3 regions of the Clostridium paraputrificum AGR2156 genome follow, and region 3 is predicted to be linked to each of the others. Evidence: a T-box and tRNA genes for the amino acid it is inferred to sense, from the RefSeq annotation. Region 3 holds a T-box; the other regions hold tRNA genes.

Region 1 (4,846 bases), on a different contig from region 3:
ATCAGGATTAATCTTTGTCTTTATAATTGCAGCTGCAGTATTTTACCTAAATAAGAATAGAGATATTATAAGAAGCAAGAAAAATAAATAGAAATGTGAAAAAGTACTTGGATTTTTCTAAGTACTTTTTTTATCTTTAGTATGGTACGGTGGATAATATATAAGTATAATGTATATTGAATTTTAATTTAAAAAGCTACATTAGGAGGAACAGATGAATTTTAATAATTTGAGTAATAGAACAAAAGGAATAATATTTATAATACTATCAGCCTTTGGATTTGCTATGATGTCAGCCTTTGTTAAGTTAGCTGGGGATTTACCATCCTTTCAAAAAACTTTTTTTAGAAATCTAGTATCTGCAATAGTTGCTTTAATTTTAATTTTAAAACACAAGGAAAGTTTATTTGGTAAAAAGGAAAACCAAAAGACTTTAATAATGAGATCAACCTTTGGTACATTAGGAATAGTTCTAAATTATTATGCTATAGATAGACTTATTCTATCAGATGCAAATATGCTAAATAAATTAAGTCCATTTTTTGTAATAATATTTTCTGCTTTGTTTTTAAAGGAGAAGATTAATTTTAAACAGGGATTAGCTTTAGTTATAGCTTTCTCAGGAGCTTTATTCATTATAAAACCAAGTTTTAATTTTGAAATGATTCCTGCTTTAGCTGGTATAGGTGGAGCAATTTTTGCAGCAGCAGCTTACACTTGCCTTAGAGTCTTAGGAGGAAAAGAAAAACATTATACAATAGTATTTTATTTCTCTGCCTTTTCATTAGTGGCAATATTCCCATTTATGATGGCAGTATATAAATCTATGACAATGACTCAGCTTATGTATTTATTATTAGCTGGTGTCTTTGCAAGTGTTGGACAGTTTGGAATAACATTAGCATATAAATATGCTCCTGCAAAAGAAATTTCTATTTTTGATTATTCAAATATAATTTTCTCAGCATTAATTAGTTTTGTTATCTTTGGAGCATTACCAGATTATTTAAGTGTTATTGGATATTTAATAATATTTGGAGCATCGTTGTTTATGTTTTTATATAATAAGAAGCTGGATAAAAAGATAAGAAGGTAAAAAGAGTTAATGTAGATGCTTGAATATTTTTTTCTTCTTGCTATCTCAAATCTCCAAATCATTCTTTATAAATTCTAAAAATGAATATATTGAAGAAACAACAAAGCTTATTGGAAGTTTTGAATTTAATAAGAAAAGGAGTTGTCCCAATAGAGAAAAATTATTATCTATTGAGACAGCTCCTTTATTTTAACTTTATTATATTAATTATCTATCTTATTTTGATTATCCTATTTAAGTCCTTCATGAATTGCATTTAAAAGTTTACCAGTCTTATCAGCATCATAAAGCCAGAACATAATTCCCCTTAAATTATTATCCTTAACATATTTGGTTTTATGAGAAATAGATTCTTCATCATCATAGGATATAAAATTATCACCATTAAATAGGTAAGGGGCTTTTGCTTCATCATCCCAATATCTTGTGTAACCATTTTTATTAATATAATCTCTATCTAAATCAGTAAAGTCTTGAGATATACCACCTGTTGATTGAGCCATTTGAAGATATCCATTATTTACATTAGGAACTCCTGTCCAAGATCTGGAGTAGAAGGCAGAACCTATTAATAATTTTTCTGATGGTACTCCAGCAGCTTCAAATAGTTTAACTGAATTCATAATACTGCTTGGAAATATATCTCCTGAAGAAGTATAAAGATTAGTATGATGACCAGTTAATATTTGAAAACCGCCTCTAAAATCATAGGTCATAAGCATAACATAATCTAAGTACTTTTGAACTTTTTTCATATTAGTAAATCTAATAAAATATTCATCAGCACCAGCTGCTATAGTTAACAAATAGTGTCTGTTGTCTTTCTTTCCTTCTTTGTCTAAAGCTTCTCTTAAATCCTTTAATAGAAGAGTGAAGTTCTCTTTATCTTTAGGGCTAGATGTAATTCCAGAGATTGATGAAGTAGGATATTCCCAATCTATATCAATACCATCTAATTTATATTCTTTCATAAATCTTATAGCTTCTTCATTAAAGAATTTTCTACTTTCTTCTGTCATGGCAGCTTCAGAGAAACCACCATTTCCCCATCCGCCTAGAGAAATAAGAAATTTAATTTCAGGATTATATTTTCTTATTCTTTCTAATTCATTAAGGTTCTTTAATTTAGTATAAATTTTTCCTTCAGAATCAATTTTACCAAAGGCTAAGTTAACATGAGTAAGTTTCTTAGCGTCTTCTTCAGTAATTGTTTCTAGTCCACCATCTCTCATATAAGCTATTACATATTTTTTCTTCATAGTGAATCCTCTCCCCATTTATAGAATACGTAATTATTATAACAGTTATGGATAATAATAGGGAAGATTGTATAGACATATTATTTATAAATGCAAAATTTGGGGTGGATATTTATTTTGCTTGTTCTGTTGCAGGGTCCAAGTCACAGAAAAATAAATATTTAAAGATAAGGAAAATGTAATAATACCTTTGATGTATAGCTAATTGAAATTTTATACTTTCCTAGACAGTGAAAAAAGAACTTCTAGCTATTCTAGAAGTTCTTTTATATGGTTGCGGGAGCAGGACTTGAACCTACGACCTTTGGGTTATGAGCCCAACGAGCTACCAACTGCTCCATCCCGCGTTATTTACTATGTATTTATATTAAGGCAATTATTAAAGTTAGTCAAATACAGGATTGCCTAGATATATTCAGTATATAAGAGGAAAGTGTGAGGTTTATGTATGAGATGGTTTAAAACCATACAATAGCAAGAAAAATATATGGATTGACCTTTAAGAGATAAAAATTTGTTAGAAAAGTATAATTTGCATAGAAAAAATAAATGTTAAATATTTATAATTATGTATACTAGTGCGATAATTATTCATATAAGAAAGGGAAAAAGGGGTAGAATAAGGGATGAGTTCATATTATGTTACTAAGAAAGTTGACTTAAATGGTATGCATATAGTTCATGAAGAGGGATGCAAGAATATGCCTGAAGAATTAAATATAACTTATATGGGGGAGTATTATAGCAATATTGAAGCGGTAGAAGACTGCAAAAAGAATTATTATCATAATAGTGATGGATGCTATACATGCTGTCCTGATGCAAACTTTAGATAGAAAAAAGAACTAAAACCAAAGAAAACAATTTTATAATTTTCCTACCTTCAGTGGGGGAGGAGAGGATGTTTGTTTTTCGGTGACTTGGAGCTTGCGACGGAACGCGAAAAATAAATATACTCTCCAAATTTCTTGGCTATTATTATATTATGTGGTAGAATTTATATTAAACAAAATATGAGATAAAGGGGCGTTTGCTTTTGAATTGGATAAATAAACTAGATAGAAAATTTGGAAGACATTATATTCATAATTTAATGGGAATAATTATAGCTGGTAGTGCAGCCTTATTTATAATAGATTATGTTTTAAAGACAAATATAAGAAGTATGCTTTATTTAGAACCAGCTTTAGTATTACAAGGTCAAATATGGAGACTTGTAACCTTTGTTTTTGTAATGAATCCAGGAAGTATAGTATTTGCAGTTTTTGCTTTCTACTTTTATTATATAGCTGGGAACGCTTTAGAATATGAGTGGGGCGGGTTTAAATTTAACCTTTATTATTTGGTAGGTATGATATCAGCAATTGTTATATCTTTTATAACAATGAATTCTGTTACTGCTGATATAATAAATTTATCTTTATTTTTAGCTTATGCTAAGCTATATCCTAATGCAGAATTTTTACTATTTTTCATTTTGCCTATTAAAGCAAAGTATTTAGGATATTTTAACTGGGCAATAATAATATTAGGAGTTTTACAAAGCATTATTAATTTTAGTATACAAGGAATTTTAATTAATCTAGTTCCTGTAATTAATTACCTTTTATTCTTTGGAGCAAGTAATTATAGGGAAAAGAAAATGAGAAATAGCTCTGTTATAAGAATGAAGGACTACAAGAGAAAAATTAATTCTGTTAAAAAGTCATATACTCATAAGTGCACTGTTTGTGGCATTACTGATGTAGATGATCCAGATATGGAATTTAGATATTGTAGCAGGTGTAATGGAAAGCATGCTTATTGTGAAAAGCATATTTTAGATCATGAACATATAAAATAATCTAGGGGGTAGCAAGTAAATGCTGCCCTTTTTACATCTAGGAGTGATAAGATGGTTGATTTATGTTTTTTGGGAACACTAGGAAATATACCTTTACCTAATAGACATTTAGCAGCTTTAATGGTTGCTTATAATGGAAGAAAGATATTAATTGATTGTGGAGAAGGAACACAAGTAGCTATTAGAGAAGGTGGGTTAGGATTTAAGAATATTGATTGTATATGTATAACACATGTACATGGTGATCATGTAATAGGACTTCCAGGGCTATTATCTACTATGGGAAATAGTGATAGAAGAGAGAAGGTAAAAATAATAGGTCCTGTAGGGCTAAAAAAAGTAGTGGATGGATTAAATATTATTAACCCATATTTACCCTATGAATTAGAGGTTATTGAGGTGAAAACAGAAAAAATAGTGCTAAGTGATGAAATTATTATTTCTTCATTAGAATTGGAACATTCAACTAATTGTGTTGGATACAGCTTCTATTTTAAGAGAAGAAGAAAGTTTGATAGGGAAAAGGCAGAAGAAAATAATGTTCCAAAGATTTTGTGGTCAAAGCTTCAAAAGAATGAAGAGGAAATTGAATATGAGGGGAGCATATATACAAAGGAAATGGTGTTAGGCCATGAGAGAAGGGGAATA
Region 2 (4,846 bases), on a different contig from region 3:
CATTTAGTTATGTTGATTTGTGTCTTTAGTGCTGTTATTTCTAATTTTGGTGTTGATAAAATAATTTCTATAGCAGCTCCAATATTAACTATACTTTATCCAGTAGCTCTTGTTTTAGTTTTAATGGTATCTTTTAAAAATATATTTACTAAGAATTCTATATATAAAGGTGCAGCTTATGCCACTTTGCTTGTAAGTATTCTTACTGTTATAGATAGTTTAGGTATTAGTATAAACTTTATTCATGCACTTCCTTTTGACAGATTAGGATTTAATTGGATAGTCCCAGCAATAATAGGCGGAATACTAGGTACTTTTATTTTTAAAGATGACTCTATTGATTTAATTTCAGATGTTTTATAAAAATATAAGTGAAGCTTTACTATATAAAATAACCCAACAGTTATAATTAGCTGTTGGGTTATTTTATATTACTATTTTTTATCTATGGTGAAAGTATCTAAAATAGAACCTTTAGTACTGATAGCAGAAATTTCTATTAATTTATCGTTAATATCTACAACTAAAAAGTGAAATTTATCTATAGGAGGAACAATTACTCCTTTTTTGTCTTTAAATTTATTGCGAAGTTTTTCACCTGCTCCTCCTGAAATTATTTGTGGAATGTTAGAGTGTGGTATTATTCTTCTGGAATAGTTATGTTCATGTCCAGAGATTACTATATCAATATGATTCTTTTCAACTATACTCCAAAATTTATCTCTGAATTTAGGATATAGATCAAGACAATGACCAAGGTGAGCACCAGTAGGAAAAGCTGGAGAATGGAGAAAAAGGAACTTATTACTTTTTTCTTCAGCAGAAATTTTTTCAAACCACTTTAGTTGATTATTGGTTATTTTGTGTATTTCATTATAATGAAAGGTATTTAAAACTATTAATCTGGTATTGCTTAAATCTAAATAATAAACGGTCTTATTATATTCATCTAAGTATTCTGTAGGGGTAAAGTCATTATAAACTTCCTTAAATATAAGTTCAAATTTATTATCATGTGGAGTTATATTTACTTCATGGTTACCTATAACAGGCAATATTGGTTTATTTGGATGATATTTATTTAAGATATTTTTAAAGTTTTTTAACTGAGATCTTAATATGTCTTCATTAGTACTACCAGCAATGCTATCACCACATACAACTATAAATTCAGGTTGAGGGCTTAATTTGCAAGTTCTATAAAGAATGTTATTTAGAACTTTATAATTAATTCCATGAGTTTTTCCTTTAGAATCACCAAATACTATAAATCTCATATTTCCTCCTTCCATTTATTAAAAAGTTCAATTTCATGTTTTTCTACATAAGATAGGAAATCATCTTTGTAGCCTAAAGAGTCTAGGCCTTTAAGAAGTATAGATGGGTATATGCTTTCTTTTTTCATAGCTCTGGCTGTATCAATAACTTTAAAGTTATTTGAAGGTGTTATAAATATGTGAAACAAAGCTATATCTAATCTTTTAAAACCAACTGAATTCATAGCTTTATATATAGCTATAATATTCTCACAGATATAAGAGGTTAGTTTATTTTTAGATAAATATTTATCCAGTTCAATACCATCTATATATTCTCTAATAATATAATCTTCCCCAAAGGAATATAGTTTGGGAAAGTGAGAATCTTTTTGGCACATAACTAAAGTTTCTATTTCGTCAAAGCACACTTCTCTCTTCTTGAAAATTTTGATACATTTAGATGAGTTGATTTTGTATACTTTACCCTGGTAGCCTTGCCCTAAGAGAGTAAGATGTTTTAAATTAAGACCTTCATATAGTTTAATATTAATCACCAGCTTTTAAAGTAATAGTATAGTTTATGATAGTATTTGTTCATTTGTTATAAAGGAATTAAAATTTATGGCATGTTCTAAATTCTATTTGATAGACGTGGTAATGCTAAGGGCTATATTAAAATAAAATAAAAAATCCTTACAAAATGTAAGGATTTTTTTGGTTGCGGGAGCAGGACTTGAACCTACGACCTTTGGGTTATGAGCCCAACGAGCTACCAACTGCTCCATCCCGCGATATTAAGTTTTAAGTTTGCATCAGCTAACTTGTGTTTTTAGTATATACGTTAGCTATTATAATGTCAAAATTGAAATGCACCATATTATGTTGTGAGAGAAGAAGAGGTTATTTAGAAGCATATATACCTCTAAATGCTATATAAAACAAAAAACTAGAATCATCATAGAAATTAAGATATATTTTGTCAAAGGAAATTATTGATTATATATTGCAGATGTATGAAATATATAAGTATTAGTGAAATGCTAACTATTTTTACTTTTATATTCTTTAAAAAGAATAACTATAAGTAATATTAGCAGAAGTAAAGTCACAAGGGGAAGAAATAACAAAAGTATTGAAAATCGTCCTATTAATGAATTATTTCTAAATATTGGAGCAAGACTTGCGTCACAATATTTAACATTAAATAGTGGAATCTTACCTTCAGCAGAATCATTATATGTTCCAACAACTTTTCCATATATATAAAAGTCTCCTAATAAGACAGGATCATCTACAGCATAATTAGGAAGATTACCAGTAAGTTGTATATATTTTGGATTAGCATCTGGATAAGTATTTTTAATAGTATTCCAAAGCTTATTTTTATCTTCTTTTAAGTAATAAAGGGGACCTGTTGTTACTTGTAAATGAACTTTTATTTTAATGTCATCTTTAGATAACTCTTTTTTAGGAGTAATTCTAGTAGGAATAAAGCAATATAGTGTTAGCGGAAAAAATAATAACAATGCTATAGTAATACACAATTTTATTTGTTTCATAAAATCAATCCTCCTAGAATTATAATAAAATATTATATTACTAGTTAAAATAAGTGGCAAATCATATTAGGTGAGTAAATAAAGATAATAGAATTATATATTTTGATTCATACTTTAATTTAATGGGAAAAGTATTTAATATATATACAATAAATGTAAAATAAGGTATAATTAAACTGTGGGAAACCATAGATATGATATTTATTTTTGTAAAGAGAGGAGGGAGATTAAAAATAATAAATTAATTCGAAATCATATCTATTAATTATAGAAAGTGTTAAAAAGTTCATAGTAGGGTAAGGAGTAATATTAGAAAATAAAACTAGGAAGATTTAGGAGAGGAAAATATGAAAAGTAGGAATTTTAAAAATACGAAAAGATTTACCTCATTACTCTTAGCAAGTACTCTAGTATTATCTGTAGTAGATTTCGGTTCAATGAAATTTGTAAAAGCGGTAGATACGCAATTTGCAGGAGAAGAATGGTATGACCAAATTAGCACTATAGAAGTAAATCGTGAGTCAGCAAGGTCTACATTTACTCCATATGAAACTATTGAAAAGGCATTGAAGCATGAAAAGTCAGCATTAGATAATCTTGATGAAACAGGTTCAAAGTGGTATCAAAGCTTGAATGGAACATGGGACTTTAAATGGGCTGAAAAACCTGCAGATCGTGAAAACGATTTAAGAGGTGGTGAAGCTAAAAATTATAAAGAGGCCTGGAATACAGAAGGCTGGGATAAGATTGAAGTTCCAAGTAATATACAAACTCAGAGAGATGAAAATGGTGATTTTAAATATGACACACCAATTTATACAAATCAGACATATCCTTGGGCAAATTATGAATCAGTAAACTATAATACAAATGGAAAGAATAAGCCTGTTGCACCAACTGTTAAAAATAGCGTTGGCCAATATAAGAGAACTTTCGTTTTACCAGAGGACTGGGATGGTAGACAAACCTTTGTTTCTTTCCAAGGTGTAGAATCAGCATTCTATTTATATATAAATGGAGAAAGAGTAGGATATGCTGAAGATAGTTATACTGCTGATGAATTTAATATTACTGAATATCTTAAACCAGGAGAAAACACAATTGCAGTTGAGGTATATAGATGGTCAACAGGAAGCTATTTAGAGAACCAAGACTTCATTCGTTTAAGTGGTATTTTTAGAGATGTATTTTTATATTCAAAATCAGATGTAGAGATTCGTGATATCTTTGTAAAAACTGATTTAGATGAAGAATATAAAGATGCTGTACTTACATTAGAAACAGACGTAAGAAGTTTAAGTCCAGAAAAGTCTGGTAAGTATACAGTAAAAGCTGATTTATATGAAATAGATAGTGATAAGAAACTTTGGAATGAACCACTTTCTTATGATGTAGAAGTAAGCGCAGGAAAAGCTACAGTTGAAGAGAGAGCAGATGATAAGGGACAAAGGGGTACAGGCTCTAAAGAGGTTACTAACCCTAAAAAGTGGTTTGCAGACACACCAAATCTTTATAGATTGTTAATTCAATTAGAAGATGAAAATGGTAATGTACTTGAAACAACTTGTCAAAGAGTTGGATTTAGAGAAATTGATAAAGTTGATATAAATGAAGCAGGTCAAGAGCAAGCTCAAATTAATGGTAAAAAGATCATGTTTAGAGGAACTAATAGACATGAGACTGACCATATAAATGGTAGAGCTCTTACAAGAGAAGATATAAAAGAAGATTTAGTAACAATGAAACAATTCAATGTTAATGCAATTAGGACATCACATTATCCTAATAATCCATATACTTATGCATTAGCAGATGAATTAGGCTTATATATATGTGATGAATCAAACATTGAATCACATAAAGGAGCAATTGAAGCTGATATACCATCAGGTGAGTCAGAGTGGAACAACTCTGTGATGGATAGAACAATAAATATGGTGGAAAGAGATAAGAATCATCCATCTGTTGTAATTTGGTCTTTAGGAAATGAAGCAACTTATAGAACTTACCCTATGAATGATAGTTATT
Region 3 (4,846 bases):
CAAACTATTCCATATAGGTTTTATAACATTTTAATACTTGCATTTGTAGTTTTCTCAGCTGTACTTTTAAGAGATTTTGGACCAATGAGAAAGGCTGAAATAAAAGCAAGAAGAGGAGAGCAAGAATTAAAGGATATTGCAATAGATGAAGATACTGCTGAAGAATTTGAAGCTAAGAGTGGAATTAAATTAAGCATATGGAATGCTATAATTCCAATAGGAACATTAATAGTAGCAGCTCTAGCAAGTTTTTATTATAGTGGGTATACTGCAATTATGGCAGGAGAAGATATAGCATTAAAGGCTGTATTAACAGAATCTCCATTTTCATTTACAGCAATACAACAAACATTCAGTAATGCAGATGCTTCTATAGCATTATTCCAAGCAGCATTATTTGCAAGTATCGTAGCACTAATTTTAGGTGTTTGTAAGAAAATATTTACTATATCAGAAGGTATAGAAATCTGGATAGATGGAATGAAGGGATTAATTATAACAGGAGTTATATTAATACTTGCTTGGTCTTTAAGTTCAGTAATTAAAGAATTAGGTACAGCACAATATCTAGTAACATTATTATCAGATTCATTACCACAATTCTTGTTACCAAGTGTAATATTTATATTTGGAGCTGTAATTTCATTTGCAACAGGAACTGCTTATGGAACAATGGGAATATTAATGCCACTTGCTATTCCTCTAGCACATGCAATTTCACCAGATATGACTTATATTATCATGAGTACAAGTGCTGTATTAACAGGAGCAATATTTGGGGATCATTGTTCACCTATATCAGATACAACAATAATGTCATCTATGGGAGCTGGTTGCGATCATATTGCTCACGTTAAGACTCAAATGTGGTATGCACTATTTGTAGCAGTACTTACAATATTATTTGGTTATATTCCAGTTGGATTAGGGTTACCGATATATATTGTATTACCATTATCTATTATAGGGCTTGGTCTATTAGTGTATTTTATAGGAAAACCTATTGATGAGGTTGAAGCATAAGTAAAATATAAAAATAAATAAATATATAAACATAATAATAAATAAATATAACAATAAATAAAAGAGCGATATTAAGATAATGCTTACCTTAGTATCGCTCTAATTTTATTGACTATTTTATTGTTCCACCATGAAAATCTAATTTAAATATCGGAGAACCTTTATAAGATATAAATTCTTCGCCTTTAAAAGAATCAACTTCTCCCTTCCAAAGACATTGATATTCAAAGTCAGATTTTCTAAAACTCTTTGGTCCTCTATAAGGAGCATCTTCAGAAACTCTAGATAAAGCTTCTGATAAAAAGTCTGAAAAACCACTTGGAATATCATTAGTTAATAATTTTCCAGCATAATTCATTCCCCAATAAGACTTTTCATCTTTCCAAATAACTTCTTGACCAATAAACCTCTGTTTGCCTATGTGGCTATCTAGGTAGTAATAATCGTATTTTTTAAAAGTAAAATCATCTGAGTTTGGTTTAGAAGATTGAACCTTTTTATTTCGACCATTATAAGAATTTTTTTTTGCTTCTACCAAGAATGCTTTAAATAATGATAAATCACTCATCCCAATACCCCCTAAAAATAAATCCTCTTTTTTCGACTGTTATTTTTATTATATATAAGAAGATATTTACAATCAAGAATATTCTGAAAACTATTTGTTAATCTTTATTTTTCTCTACAGGAGGATTTATATATTTATTTATAAATATTGCTATTATTATTCCAATAGAAGTATCAATACTTCTACCTATGGCATAAGAATATGAGGCTGGTCCATCGTAATTAATCATAATTCCTATAAAAACAATACAGCAAATGGTAACAGCACCAGGCTTTTTTATTATATTACATACATAAATTGCTCCAATTACACCTACAGCAGTGACAAGAGAATTTATAGATTGTAGAAATAATATGTTATCTACTATAAATATAAAAAGTACTCCTATAAGACCTCCAAGAAGAGTACCTATAAGTCTATTTTTACCCATACTAAAAGTGCTTTCAACAGTATCTTTCATACATATAACTGCTGCGATACAAGCATAAAAAGGATTCTTATCTCCTGCTAGTTCAAATAAAACCATACATATAAATACTGCTAAAGCAGTTTTAAGGTTTCTATAGCCAACCTTAGGAAATTCAAATCTATTCAATTTATATCTCCCCTTTACTGTTTTAGAATATTATACCACAGTGTTAATTTATTTCTTTGATAATTTAGAAACGAATTTATTGATGTTGGTAACTTTAAAATATTTGACAGATATTTTTTTTTGATTTATCATAAAATATAAGTAAATACTATGAAGAGAAGAGTAGTAAAGTAGAAAGTCTAAAGAGAGTTAACGTATGGTGAAAGTTAATGTCAAAGAAGCTTTATGAAGATGGTCTTGGAGTAGAACCTTTGAGCTTAAATAAGTTAGATGGTTACGGTAGCAACCGTTATATTGCAGAGTGATGATAGTCACTTAGTGAGTTTTTTATCGTGAGATAAAAAAGAAATAGAGTGGTAACACGTAAATAAGTTTATTACGTCTCTATATAGGCAAAATACCTATATAGGGACTTTTTTATTATCAGAAAACAAAAGGAGGAATTTAAAAAATGTGTAAAAAACCATATTATATAACTACACCAATTTATTATCCATCAACTAACTTGCATATAGGAAATACCTATACTACAGTTGCTGCAGATGCAATTGCTAGATTTAAAAGATTAACAGGTTATGATGTAATGTTCTTAACAGGAACTGATGAGCATGGTCAAAAAATTCAAAGAATAGCTGAAGAAAAAGGAATAACACCTATTGAACATGTTAATGAAATAGTTGCAGGTATTAAGGACCTTTGGAAAATGATGAATATTAGCTATGATAAGTTCATTAGAACAACTGATGATTATCACGTTAAGGCTGTCCAAGATATCTTTAAAAAGCTATATGACAAAGGTGATATTTATAAGAGTTCTTATGAAGGATTATATTGTACACCATGTGAATCTTTCTGGACTGAAACTCAATTAGTAAATGGAAATTGTCCTGATTGTGGAAGACCAGTAGAAAAGTCAAAAGAAGAGGCTTATTTCTTCCAAATGAGTAAGTATGCAGAAAGATTAATAAAGTATATAGAAGAACATCCAGATTTTATTCAACCAGAATCAAGAAAAAATGAAATGTTAAACAACTTCTTAAAGCCAGGATTACAAGATCTTTGTGTATCAAGAACAAGCTTTGACTGGGGGGTTCCAGTAACATTTGATGAAGATCACGTTGTTTATGTTTGGATAGATGCATTATCTAACTATATTACTGCATTAGGATATGGAAGTGATAACAATGAATTATATAAAAAGTATTGGCCTGCAGATGTACATTTAATAGGTAAGGATATATTAAGATTCCATACTATTTATTGGCCAATTATGTTAATGGCATTAGATTTACCATTACCAAAACAAGTATTTGGACACGGATGGTTACTTGTTGATGGAGGAAAGATGTCTAAGTCTAAAGGAAACGTTGTAGATCCAGTAGTTTTAGTTGAAAACTTTGGAGTGGATCCAGTAAGATACTACCTTTTAAGAGAAATTCCATTTGGATCAGATGGATTATTTAATAATGAAATATTCATAAAGAAGATAAATTCAGATTTATGTAATGATTTAGGAAATCTTTTATCTAGAACTGTTGCAATGGTAGAAAAGTACTTTGATGGCGTAATACCTGCTCCAACAGCTAAGGAAGATATTGATAATGAATTAATAAAGTTAGCCCTAGAGACTCCTAATTTAGTAGAAAAGGCTATTGATGAATTAAGAATTCCAGAAGCTTTAGAATCTATATTTAATTTAATAGGAAGAGCTAATAAATATATTGATGAAACAACTCCTTGGATATTAGCAAAGGATGAAGACAAGAAAGAAAGACTAGGAACTGTATTATACAATCTAGCTGAAAGTTTAAGATTCTCATCTGTATTATTATCAGCATTTTTACCTGATACAGCTAAGAAGATTAATGAACAATTAAATACTACAGTGGTTGAATGGTCAACACTATCAAGCTTTGATGGAACTGTTGCAGGAACTAAGGTTCATAAAGGTGAAAACTTATTCCCAAGAATAGACATAGATGCAAAACTTGCTGAATTAGAAGCTATTCAAGCAGCTCAAAAGAAAGAAGTTAAAAGAGAAATCCAACCTATTAAAGAAGAGATAACTATAGAGGATTTTGAAAAGTTAGATTTAAGAGTAGTAAAAGTTCTTGCTTGTGAACCAATTAAGGGGGCTAAGAAGTTACTTAAATTAAAGGTTGATTTAGGTGGAGAGGAAAGACAAGTGGTTTCTGGTATAGCAAAATACTATAAGCCAGAAGAATTAGTTGGAAAGTATGTAGTACTTGTAGCTAATTTAAAACCAGTTAAGTTAAGAGGAGAGCTATCACAAGGAATGATTCTTGCGGCATCTACTGATGATGATAGTTTATTAACACTTGTTAACCCAGGAGAATTACCAACAGGAAGTGTAGTTAGATAAGAGGGATAATAAAGTTAAAAAGATAATAGAGTCAAGTATAAAACCCAGCCTTTGCTGGGTTTTTAATTAAGGTAGCTCTCTTTAGGGAGTTTTAATATTAAGACTTCATTTTATTCATATCATCTTTATTATTCTAAGAAGGGGGGATATTATTGAATGTAATTATAGGAAATGCATGGCCATATGCTAATGGTCCATTGCACTTAGGAAGAATAGCAGTATTATTACCAGGGGATATTTTGGCGAGATATCATAGGTTAATGGGAGATGAAGTGGT

Evidence for each region. A T-box is a leader RNA that pairs with one kind of tRNA and senses whether it is charged. The one in region 3 lies ahead of metG (methionine--tRNA ligase), so its partner is inferred to be a tRNA-Met.
Region 1: it encodes a tRNA-Met, which carries the amino acid that the T-box ahead of metG (methionine--tRNA ligase) is inferred to sense. The anticodon was not compared.
Region 2: it encodes a tRNA-Met, which carries the amino acid that the T-box ahead of metG (methionine--tRNA ligase) is inferred to sense. The anticodon was not compared.

The regions. Positions count from the first base shown of each region.
Region 1 covers NZ_AUJC01000006.1:25,038-29,883, reverse strand. The annotation lists gene G594_RS18510 (cellulose biosynthesis cyclic di-GMP-binding regulatory protein BcsB) at 1-91, shown strand, start outside; gene G594_RS0106870 (DMT family transporter) at 215-1,096, shown strand; gene G594_RS0106865 (glycoside hydrolase family 18 protein) at 1,327-2,355, opposite strand; tRNA gene G594_RS0106860 (tRNA-Met) at 2,627-2,702, opposite strand; gene G594_RS0106855 (hypothetical protein) at 2,982-3,191, shown strand; gene G594_RS0106850 (rhomboid family intramembrane serine protease) at 3,392-4,198, shown strand; gene G594_RS0106845 (ribonuclease Z) at 4,250-4,846, shown strand, end outside.
Region 2 covers NZ_KE384122.1:177,938-182,783, forward strand. The annotation lists gene brnQ (branched-chain amino acid transport system II carrier protein) at 1-363, shown strand, start outside; gene G594_RS0115620 (metallophosphoesterase family protein) at 435-1,277, opposite strand; gene G594_RS19210 (RIO2 family protein) at 1,274-1,657, opposite strand; tRNA gene G594_RS0115630 (tRNA-Met) at 1,975-2,050, opposite strand; gene G594_RS19215 (hypothetical protein) at 2,300-2,818, opposite strand; gene G594_RS19220 (glycoside hydrolase family 2 TIM barrel-domain containing protein) at 3,166-4,846, shown strand, end outside.
Region 3 covers NZ_AUJC01000009.1:88,131-92,976, reverse strand. The annotation lists gene G594_RS0110635 (Na+/H+ antiporter NhaC family protein) at 1-1,023, shown strand, start outside; gene G594_RS0110630 (DUF5680 domain-containing protein) at 1,136-1,591, opposite strand; gene G594_RS0110625 (FUSC family protein) at 1,689-2,186, opposite strand; T-box leader at 2,328-2,575, shown strand; gene metG (methionine--tRNA ligase) at 2,638-4,569, shown strand; gene metG (methionine--tRNA ligase) at 4,722-4,846, shown strand, end outside.